Regions from separate parts of the Brachybacterium sp. GCM10030267 genome, predicted to be linked through region 2. Evidence: predicted binding sites of a transcription regulator. Region 2 holds the regulator's gene; each other region holds the start of a gene.
The links. Region 2 encodes LexA, which represses DNA repair genes until DNA is damaged. Its sites were predicted from a motif close to TCGAACANNTGTTCGA; they were not measured.
Positions count from the first base shown of each region.

Region 1: ACFQS2_RS10550 (Rv2578c family radical SAM protein) is a predicted target of LexA. The motif match lies at 1,990-2,005, and genes of this name have one in related genera.
Region 3: ACFQS2_RS05000 (DUF222 domain-containing protein) is a predicted target of LexA. The motif match lies at 1,236-1,251, and genes of this name have one in related genera.

Region 1 is NZ_JBHTCX010000011.1:310,653-313,855, reverse strand. It holds gene ACFQS2_RS10560 (LacI family DNA-binding transcriptional regulator) at 1-500, shown strand, start outside; tRNA gene ACFQS2_RS10555 (tRNA-Ser) at 594-678, shown strand; gene ACFQS2_RS10550 (Rv2578c family radical SAM protein) at 914-1,981, opposite strand; gene ACFQS2_RS10545 (hypothetical protein) at 2,365-3,203, shown strand, end outside.
Region 2 is NZ_JBHTCX010000017.1:308,212-311,414, reverse strand. It holds gene ACFQS2_RS15945 (ATP-dependent DNA helicase) at 1-1,373, shown strand, start outside; gene lexA (transcriptional repressor LexA) at 1,467-2,168, opposite strand; gene ACFQS2_RS15935 (LysM peptidoglycan-binding domain-containing protein) at 2,342-2,737, shown strand; gene nrdR (transcriptional regulator NrdR) at 2,787-3,203, shown strand, end outside.
Region 3 is NZ_JBHTCX010000006.1:36,080-39,282, forward strand. It holds gene ACFQS2_RS04990 (phospho-sugar mutase) at 1-411, shown strand, start outside; gene deoC (deoxyribose-phosphate aldolase) at 442-1,107, opposite strand; gene ACFQS2_RS05000 (DUF222 domain-containing protein) at 1,268-2,827, shown strand; gene ACFQS2_RS05005 (hypothetical protein) at 2,930-3,203, shown strand, end outside.

The sequences.
Region 1 (3,203 bases), on a different contig from region 2:
CCGTGCACCATCTGGTGCAGTCGGGGCACCGGCGCATCGCGCACGTGACCCTGTCGGCCCGCCCCGGCCCCGCCCTGCGCCGGACCGGCTTCCTGACCGCCATGGAGCGCCATGGCCTGCGCGAGGGCGCCTCGGTGATCGGGCCGGTCCACCCGGATGACGGCATCGACCTGCTGCTGCGGGCGATTCGCCGCGGCGCGGAGGGGGCAGCCACGGCCGTCTTCGCCGCCAATGACATCGCCGCAGTGCGCGTCCTGCATCGCGCCGCCGATCTGCGGGTCCCGGTGCCGGAGCGCCTGAGCGTGGCAGGCTACGACAGCTCGGCGGTCGCGCTGACCGTCAGACCGCACCTGACCAGCGTGAACCAGCCGCGGGCGGAGATGGGGCGGCTCGCGGCACAGATGATCCGCGAACGGCTCGCAGGACGGACGACGGCGTCGTTCAGCCGTGTCGAGCCGACCCTGCGGGTGCGGGACTCCACCGGGCCCGCGCCCCGGTGAGGTCCGGGAGCGGGCGCCGATGTGACCTGTGCCCGCACGGTTCGCGCCCACCTGGGCTCTCGGGTACGCTGTCCACTGCTCTTCGTGAGCGCTGGAGGATTCGCCTAGCGGCCTATGGCGCACGCCTGGAACGCGTGTTGGGTTAACGCCCTCGGGGGTTCGAATCCCCCATCCTCCGCCGATAGAAAATGGCTCCTGACCCAGGTCAGGAGCCATTTCCTTGTCCCGCTCGATGCCGGCGAGCCCGACCCGGCGGCCAGATCCGCGACCTTGTTGGTATGCGTGGGTCATTCCCACTCGGTCACGGATCCCGCTGCTGAGAGGGAGACGCTGCGGGAGACGCTGAGGGGGGGGAGACGCTGAGGGGGGAGACGCAGAGATCCGCCGGGGACGCAGAGGGCTCTGCAAGCCCCCTAGAAGAGCGCGGGCTGCGGCGCGAGGTCGAGCGCCGACGGTGCCGCGGTCACCCGCTGCGCCGCACCCGCGGCACGCCGCCGCTGCTCCGGCTGGTCCTCGTCCTCACGGGAGTTCAGACCGTGGCGTTGCAGCAGCGGCTCGATCCGTCGGGCGAGGTTCTTGCGGTACGACGCGGGCGCATACGAGGCGTGCTGGTAGAAGCGCCGATAGCCGGTGGCGAGTTCGGGGTGCTCCCGCTCGATCCACTCCAGGAACCACTCCTTGGCGCCCGGCCGCAGGTGCAGCGCGCCGTAGACCACCCGCGCGGCGCCGGCTTCCGCGATGCGCGCGAGCGCTTCGTCGAGCTGTGCATCGGAGTCGGTCAGCCACGGCATGATCGGCATCAGGAACACCGAGACGCTGAAGCCGCGATCCGCCGCGGCCCGCACCGTCGCCAGGCGCGCGGCGGCCGAGGGCGTGCCGGGCTCGATGGCCTTCTGCAGCTCGTCGTCGAAGACGGCGATCGACATGGACAGGTCCACCGGGACCCGTTCGGCCGCCTCCGACAGCAGCGGCAGGTCTCGCCGCAGCAGGGTTCCCTTGGTCAGCACGGACAGGGGCGTGCCGCTGTCGGCGAGCGCGGAGATGATCCCGGGCATGAGTCCGTAGCGTCCCTCGGCCCGCTGGTAGGGGTCGGTGTTGGTGCCGAGCGCGACGTGGCTGCGGTTCCAGGTGCGCTTGCGGAGCTCGGCGCGCAGCACGTCGGCGACGTTGACCTTGACGATCACCTGCTGGTCGAAATCCGCTCCCGCATCGAGGTCGAGGTAGCGGTGCGTGCTGCGGGCGAAGCAGTACACGCAGGCATGCGAGCAGCCGCGATAGGGATTGACCGTCCACTCGAAGGGCATCGAGCTCGCCGGCGGCACCCGGTTCAGCGCGGACTTCGCCGTCACCTCGTGGAAGGTGACGCCCTGGAACTCGGGAGTGCGGACGCTGCGCACGAGCCCGGAGAGGCCGACGAGAGCCGGAGCGTCCTCCTGACCGCTGGTCGTCTCGCCGCTGATCTCCTGCCCGCTCCACCGCATACCGAAAGTCGAACACCTGTTCGATGCAGTGTCAAGCGGCCGCGCCGCGACCGGCTCCGCGTGAACTGTGACCCCGTCGAGACATCCGCACGGGCGGTTCCGGACGCCGCACGTCAGGGCGCCCGAGGATCGACGTCGCAGCCGGCGGGAGCCCGGGACCCGTCGGCCAGGGCGGCGGCATCCCGTCCGCGGCGTCATCGCTTCACATATCCTGCGCACGGCGAGGACGTGACGGGGCAGGGGAGAGAGGCATGACGCACTCGGGACCAGGAGACCGACCCCCTCAGGGCGGATCGCACGGCTGGTATCAGCAGCGGACGTCGGGCCCCGCGGCTGGGGGCGGCCGGCGCGGCGGCCCGCCGTGGGCCGTGATGGTGGTGGCCATGGGCTGCGTCACCGCCCTCGCGCTCGTGCTCGGCGGCGGCGTCACCTACGTCGCGCTCAACCGCGGCGGAGAGGATCCCACCGCCGCGTCGACCACGTCGAGCCCGTCGGAGCCGACGAAGGAGACACCGGAGACCCCCAGCGGCTCCGAGACCGAGGAGCCCGAGTTCACGGTGGTCTCACCGATCGACGTCCCGCCGGGTGACGTGGAGGAGCTCACGACCGTCATGGCCACCAGCCCTCTGACCGAGGGTTCCCTGCCCGACGTCGCCGACTGCGAGCTCCCGGCCACTCCGGTCGACCACGACACCGCCGAGCTCCCGGCGGTTCTCGATGCGGCCGCCGGGTGCCTGAACCAGGTCTGGGCCACCACCAGCTCGGACCGGGGCCTGCCGTGGGAGCCCCTGAGGGTCCAGGTCTACACCTGGCCGGACATCCCCGCCTCCGAGTGCGAGTCGAGCAGTTTCGAGGAGGACTTCCCCCGCGTCTGCAGCCTCGATGCGACGGTCTACTGGCCCGCCGGCCATGGCCTGGGCGCCTCGCGGGATGACGCTGCGGACGTGCCCTCGGCGTACGTCTGGGACCTCTCGTACCTGATCATGATCTCCGTCGCGTGGAACAGCTCGCTCACCGCCTACTTCCTGGCGCTCTCGGAACAGATCTCCCCCGAGGATCCGCTCAGCTCGGAGGTGTGGCGCCGCTTCAACCTGCAGATGAGATGCCTGGCGGCGGCCTCGACCATGCAGCTGCCCTCGGCGGCGCGGCCGTCCGCCGAGCTGCGGGACCACCTGCTCGACGAGACGAACTGGGGCACCGGCGATCCGCCGCAGACCCTCGA
Region 2 (3,203 bases):
GGGAGCTGGCCCGCGAGGTCGACATCATCGTGACCAACCACGCGCTCCTGGCGATCGATGCCTTCGACAACCACGGCATCATCCCCGAGCACGACGTCGTCGTCTTCGACGAGGCGCATGACCTCTCCGGGCGCGTGACGGGTGCCGTCACCGAGGTGCTCAGCCCCGGGATGCTGCGCGGCACGGTGCGGGACCTGCGCGGGCTGGGTGTGGCCGCCACGGCGCTCGACGACGCCTCCGAGGAGCTGCGTGAAGCGCTCGAACTCGCGCCGGACGGCCGAGTGATCGGGGACCTGCCGGACCGGCTCGCCGACGCGATCCAGCAGCTGCGTATCGAGGCCCGTACCGCGCACTCCGACGCCAAGGACGCCGGCGAGGACGGCACCGTCGGCGCGGCGGGGTCCCGCAAGGCCGTGAGGGCGAACCTCCAGGAGATCATCGACGTCTGTGAACGACTGGCGTCCCCGGGGGAGGACGACGTGGTCTCGGTCTCGCACTCCCCGGCGACCGGGCGCTCCAGCATCCAGGTCGCGCCGCTCAGCGTGGCCGCGGCCATGCGAGGCGCGATCCTGGAGAGCCGCACTGCCGTTCTCACCTCGGCCACGCTCGCCCTCGGCGGCCGGTTCGAACCCGCTGCCGGAGAGGTGGGCCTTGCGCGAGCGGACCGGATGGAGCCGGACGCCCTCCCGCCGCTGGAGAACTCGAGCGCGTGGGCCGGGCTGGACGTCGGGAGCCCGTTCGCGTACCGCCGCCAGGGCATCCTCTACACCGCGCGCCACCTTCCCCAGCCCGGGCGCGAGGGGCCGTCGCCCGCGATGCTCGACCATCTCACCGATCTGGTCGAGGCCTCGCGCGGGGGAGCGCTGTGCCTGTTCTCCTCCCGGCGTGGGGCCGAGCTCGCCGCGGAGCACGTGCGGGCCCGCCTCGATCTCACGATCGGGGTCCAGGGCGAGGACTCGATGGCCAACCTGGTGCGGATCTTCCGCGACGACGAGGACGCGAGCCTGTTCGGAACGCTCACCCTCTGGCAGGGCGTGGACGTCTCGGGTCGCTCGCTGCGTCTGGTCACCATCGACCGGATCCCCTTCCCGCGCCCCGATGAGCCGCTGACCTCGGCCCGTCAGGAGCGGATCGGTCAGCGCGGGGGCAACGGGTTCATGTCGGTCTCCGCCCAGCACGCCGCGCTGCTGATGGCTCAGGGCGCCGGGCGCCTGATCCGGTCGCACGAGGACCGCGGGATGGTCGCCGTGCTGGATCCGCGACTGGCGACGGCCCGGTACGGAGGATTCCTGCGGGAGTCCATGCCACCGCTGTGGCCGACCTCAGACCCGGAGGTCGCGCTCGGCGCGCTGCGCCGTCTCGCCGAGAGCTGAGCGGCGGAGAGCTGACCGGCGTGGAGAACTGAGCGGGAGAGCAGGGGACGGGCCTCGACGCGGCGCCACGGGCGGAGCACGTCCTGGGCGGCATCAGACGGCGCGCAGCACCGCCACGACCTTGCCCAGGATCTCGGCGTGGTCCCCGAGGATCGGGGCGAAGGACGGATTGTGCGGCATCAACCAGACGTGGTCGTCACGGCGGGCGAACGTCTTGACGGTGGCCTCGCCGTCGATCATCGCCGCGACGATCTCGCCCTTCTGCGCCTCCTGCTGGCTGCGCACGACCACCCAGTCCCCGTCGCAGATGGCGGCATCGATCATCGAGTCGCCCACGACCTGCAGCAGGAAGAGGTCCCCATCGCCCACCAGGCGCGAGGGCAGGGTGAAGACGTCTTCGATCTGCTCCTCGGCGGTGATGGGGACGCCTGCGGCGATCCGGCCGACCAGGGGGACCGAGACGGAGTTCGCGGAGACCTCCGGAACCGGCGGCGGCTCGGGGGCCCCGTCGTCCTCGGGCAGGAACACTTCCATCGCGCGCGGACGCTTGGGGTCGCGGCGCAGGAACCCCTTGCGCTCGAGGGCCTGCAGCTGATGGGAGACCGACGACGATGAGGTCAGGCCGACCGCGTCACCGATCTCCCGCATGCTCGGCGGGTACCCGCGCGCGGCGATCGCGGCATTGATGGTCTCCAGCACCAGGCGCTGGCGCCGGGTGAGCCCGGCGGTCGCGGCGTCGGCCGGCGCGTCGCCCCGTGCCCTGGTCGGCTGACTGGGGGTGGGGATGCTCGACATCATCGGGCAGGCCTCCTGGCTTCGTCTGTCGGACCCTCGCGGTTCCGTTGTCCTGTCACCCAGCGTAGGGCGGCACGCACCGGATGCCAAACACCTGTTCGAGGTTTCCCTTGCGTGTCGCGCGGCGATGGGGCTACAGTCGCACACACATTCGATCGAACAGGAGTTCGGACATGCGTACGGAAACAGCCGCTGTTCTCCCCTTCCCGCAGCGCCGCACCGAGCCGGGCGAGGGCGCCGGTCGAGCGAACGTTCGACTCGAGGTCAGTCGCCGCGGGCGCCTCGTGCTGATGATGATCGCCTTCGTGCTCGGCCTGCTGGTGGCCGCCGCTGCGCTGCTCGCCTTCGACGTCCCGTTCGCGCTCGCCGACTCCGAGGACGAGCAGCAGGTCACGGTGACCGTCGAGGCCGGGGACACCCTGTGGGGGTACGCCGAGCAGTACGCTCCGGAGGGGATGAGCCCGCACGAGTTCGTGACCGAGGCGCGCAACCTCAACCATCTGCCCACCGGGCGCATCACCGCCGGCCAGCAGATCGAGCTGCCGGCCGCCGAGGGCGCGGCCCACTGACACTCCGGGTGCCGGCCTGACGTCCGGGACGCGGCGGTATCCTGAGTGGATGCACTGCCCGTTCTGCCGCCATCCTGATTCCCGGGTCGTGGACTCCCGCACGTCGGACGATGGCGCGACCATCCGGCGCCGACGACAGTGCCCGAACTGCTCCCGGCGCTTCTCCACCTCGGAGACCGCATCGCTGTCGGTGCAGAAGCGCTCCGGTGTGAGCGAGCCGTTCAGCCGCGCGAAGGTGATCTCAGGCGTCCGCAAAGCCTGCCAGGGCCGGCCGGTCTCCGATGACGAGCTGGCGATGCTCGCCCAGCGGGTCGAGGAGGACATCCGTGCCAGCGGCCAGGCAGAGGTCGAGGCTCACCAGGTGGGTCTGTCGATCCTGCAGCCTCTCCAGGAACTCGACCTGGTGGCCTACCTCCGGTTCGCGAGCGTCTACCAGGACTTCGATTCGCTCGACGATTTCGATGCG
Region 3 (3,203 bases), on a different contig from region 2:
GTGGGCCGGCTCGATGAGCTCGCGCAGCGGCACGGCCTGTACTCCACCGCGCAGCTCTCGATCCGCGTCGAGGACCTCACCGAGATCTCCGTGATGATGCAGCAGCTGCGCACCGCGCCGCCGGCTCAGCTGCTCGGGTCGTCCGTGGTCGAGACCCAGGATCTCTCCGCGGGATCCGTCGAGACGACCGGCCTGCCGCCGACGGAGGGCATGCTGCTTCTCAGCGAGGACGACACCCGGGTGGTCGTGCGTCCCTCGGGCACCGAGCCGAAGCTGAAGTGCTACCTCGAGGTCGCAGAAAGCGTTCCCGCGGGAACGTCCCCGGACCAGCTGGGCGCGATCCGGAGTCGCGCCGCCGATCGGCTCGGGGCCCTGCAGGACGAGCTGAGGGAGGCTCTGGGCCAGGCCTGAGCCCAGCCGGTCGTCACCTCGCGCCCCGGCTCAGTAGCCGGTGCCGGTGCCGCCCTCGAGCACTGCGCGTGACGAGGACAGTCCCAGCCGGCTCGCGCCCGCGGCGACCATCGCCTCGGCGGCCTCGCGGGTGCGGATCCCGCCGGAGGCCTTGACTCCGAGCCGGTCGCCGACGGTGCGCCGCATCAGGGCGACGGCTTCCTCGCTGGCCCCACCGGCGGGGTGGAACCCGGTCGAGGTCTTCACGAAATCGGCGCCGGCCCGCTCGGCGGCCTCGCACACCGCGACGATCTGCTCGTCGGTGAGCGCTGCCGATTCGATGATCACCTTCAGCACGACGGGCTGCGGCGCGGCGGCGCGGACCTGGCGGATCTCGTCCTCGACGGCGGCGAACTCCCCGGCACGGGCGAGTCCGACGTTGAGGACCATGTCGACCTCGTCGGCTCCCTTCTCGACGGAGTCGGCCGCTTCGGCCGCCTTGATCGAGGGGGCATGCTGACCGGAGGGGAACCCGCACACGGTCGCCACCTTCACGGTGGTCCGCACCGGCAGCATCGACGGCGAGATGCACACCGAGTACGTGCCGAGGTCCTCGGCCTCGCGCAGCAGTGCGGTGACATCGGCCGGCGTGGCCTCGGGCTTCAGCAGGGTGTGATCGATGAGTGCGGCGAGCTGGTCGCGGTCGAGATTCGTCATGCGCTGATCTTGGCAGACCGGCCGGTCCCCGCGCATCCACGGGCACCCGCACCCATTCCTCCACAACGCGCTGGTGTCCACATGTCGCCGCGGCGCCTGGTGCGCGGCACCGGATCCTGGTCGGCTGGTCGAACACCCGTTCCCCGACCGGGAGGTCACGATGTCCCTCGCCCCGCCGTCCACCCCGCCGGACCGCCTCAGCGCAGAGAGGGCGGCCGCGCCATCCGCCGAGCACGCAGCACCGGGCCCGCCCTCCGTACCGGACGACCCGCTGTCCCGCACCGATGCCGAACGTCTCGGGTCCCGTATCCAGGACCAGGCGGCCCGCATCGCCGAGGCCACCTGCGAGCTGCTGCTCATGGTCGGTGAGTTCGACGCCCGCGGCGGGCTGAGCTGGTTCGTCGGCCTGAAGTCGACGGCGCACTGGTTGGCGTGGGCATGTTCGATGTCGGCCGGGACCGCCCGCGAGCACGTGCGGATCGCGCGGGTTCTGCCCACGATGCCGCGAACTCTTGGGGAGTTCCGTGCCGGACGGCTCTCGTTCTCCAAGGTGCGCGAGATGACCCGCGTCGCCGGGCGCATCGACGAGGACGCCTTGGTCGAGCTCGCCCGCGACTCCACGGCCTCTCAGCTCGCCCGCGCCATCTCCTCCTTCCGAGCGGATGATGGGAGCCGACTGGACCAGGAGATGATCCGCGAGGCGCGCTGGCGGACCCGGGACGATGGCATGGTCGAGCTGCGGGCCGTGCTGCCGGCAGAGGTCGGCGCCGAGGTGACCACCGCCCTGGAGCTGGCCATGGCCCGGGACGGGCACGACGACGCGCCGGCCGCCACGACGGTGACGCCGGACGCACGGAATGTCCCGCCGACTGCTGCGGGTCAGGCCTCCGGCGAGCCGACCAGCATCGACCGTGCCGATGCGGAGGTGACCACCACGGCCACTCTCGAACAGCGCCGCGCCGTTGCGCTGCTCGACGTGGCGCGGGGTTATCTCGCCGCGGCGCCCGACGACCGCTCCGGGGAGGACCGACATGTGGTGGTGGTCCAGGTCAGCGCCGACGCCCTGAGCCGTGACGTTCCCGCGGGAACGTCCCAGCGGTGCAGCACGACCGGCGGCGGTCCGCTCGAGACCCGCACCGCGGAGCGTCTTGCCTGCACCGGCAAGGTCTCCGTCGCCATCACCGACACGACCGGCGAGGTCCTCCATCTGGGCCGGTCGCGCCGACTCGCCTCCCGCGCCCAACGTCGTGCCCTGAGGCTGCGGGACGAGACCTGCGTGTTCCCCGGCTGCCACCAGAGCAGGCATCTGGACGCTCACCACGTGACGCCCTGGTCCGAGGGCGGCCGCACCGATATAGAAGGACTCGCGCTGCTGTGCCGGCGCCACCACGTCATCGTCCACGAAGGCGGGCTCCGCCTCCAGCCGCTTCCGGCATCAGCTGCCGGCCTCTCGCGCTTCACGGTGGTAGACGCGGAAGACCGACCGGTACAGGCACGCTGGCCCGCCATGCTCGAGAGAGTCCGGACCAGGCCATCGCCCGGCGTCCAGGGCGATGGGGCCGGCGAGGCCGCCGAAGCCGGGAAGGACGACGGTCACGACACTCCGCCACCAGGCTCTGCAGATCCGCGCCGGATCGCGGCGCGGACCGGCGGGCAGGGGTTCAGCTTGTCGGAATGCGTCGATGCGTTGTGCCAGAACGTCGTCACCCTCGCAGCGTGACCCAGGCCGGTGTACATTCCCAGTGGGCCTGCGAACGGCAGCCGGTACTCGTCGCGACGGCCCCAGCACGACGCCGAACTGGCCTCTCGAGAGCTTCCGACCATGAGCGTCCCCCGTCGTCGAACCGTCCTCACCTCCGCAGCGCTCGGCGTCACCGGCGTGGCGGCCCTCGGTACCCTCGCCGCGACGTCGTCCATCACCGCCGGCGGCGAGCCGTCATCGTCCGCGGGTCGCTTCGGCTTCACGATCGGCTCCCTCGGACCCGAGGGCGAGGGGTCGTCGGTGGAGCGGGTGCTCGAGGACGTCGCGGAGGTGGCGACTCTGGGCGGATCCGGCGTCCGGCTCAACGCCGGGAGCGGGACCCTCCTGGAGACCT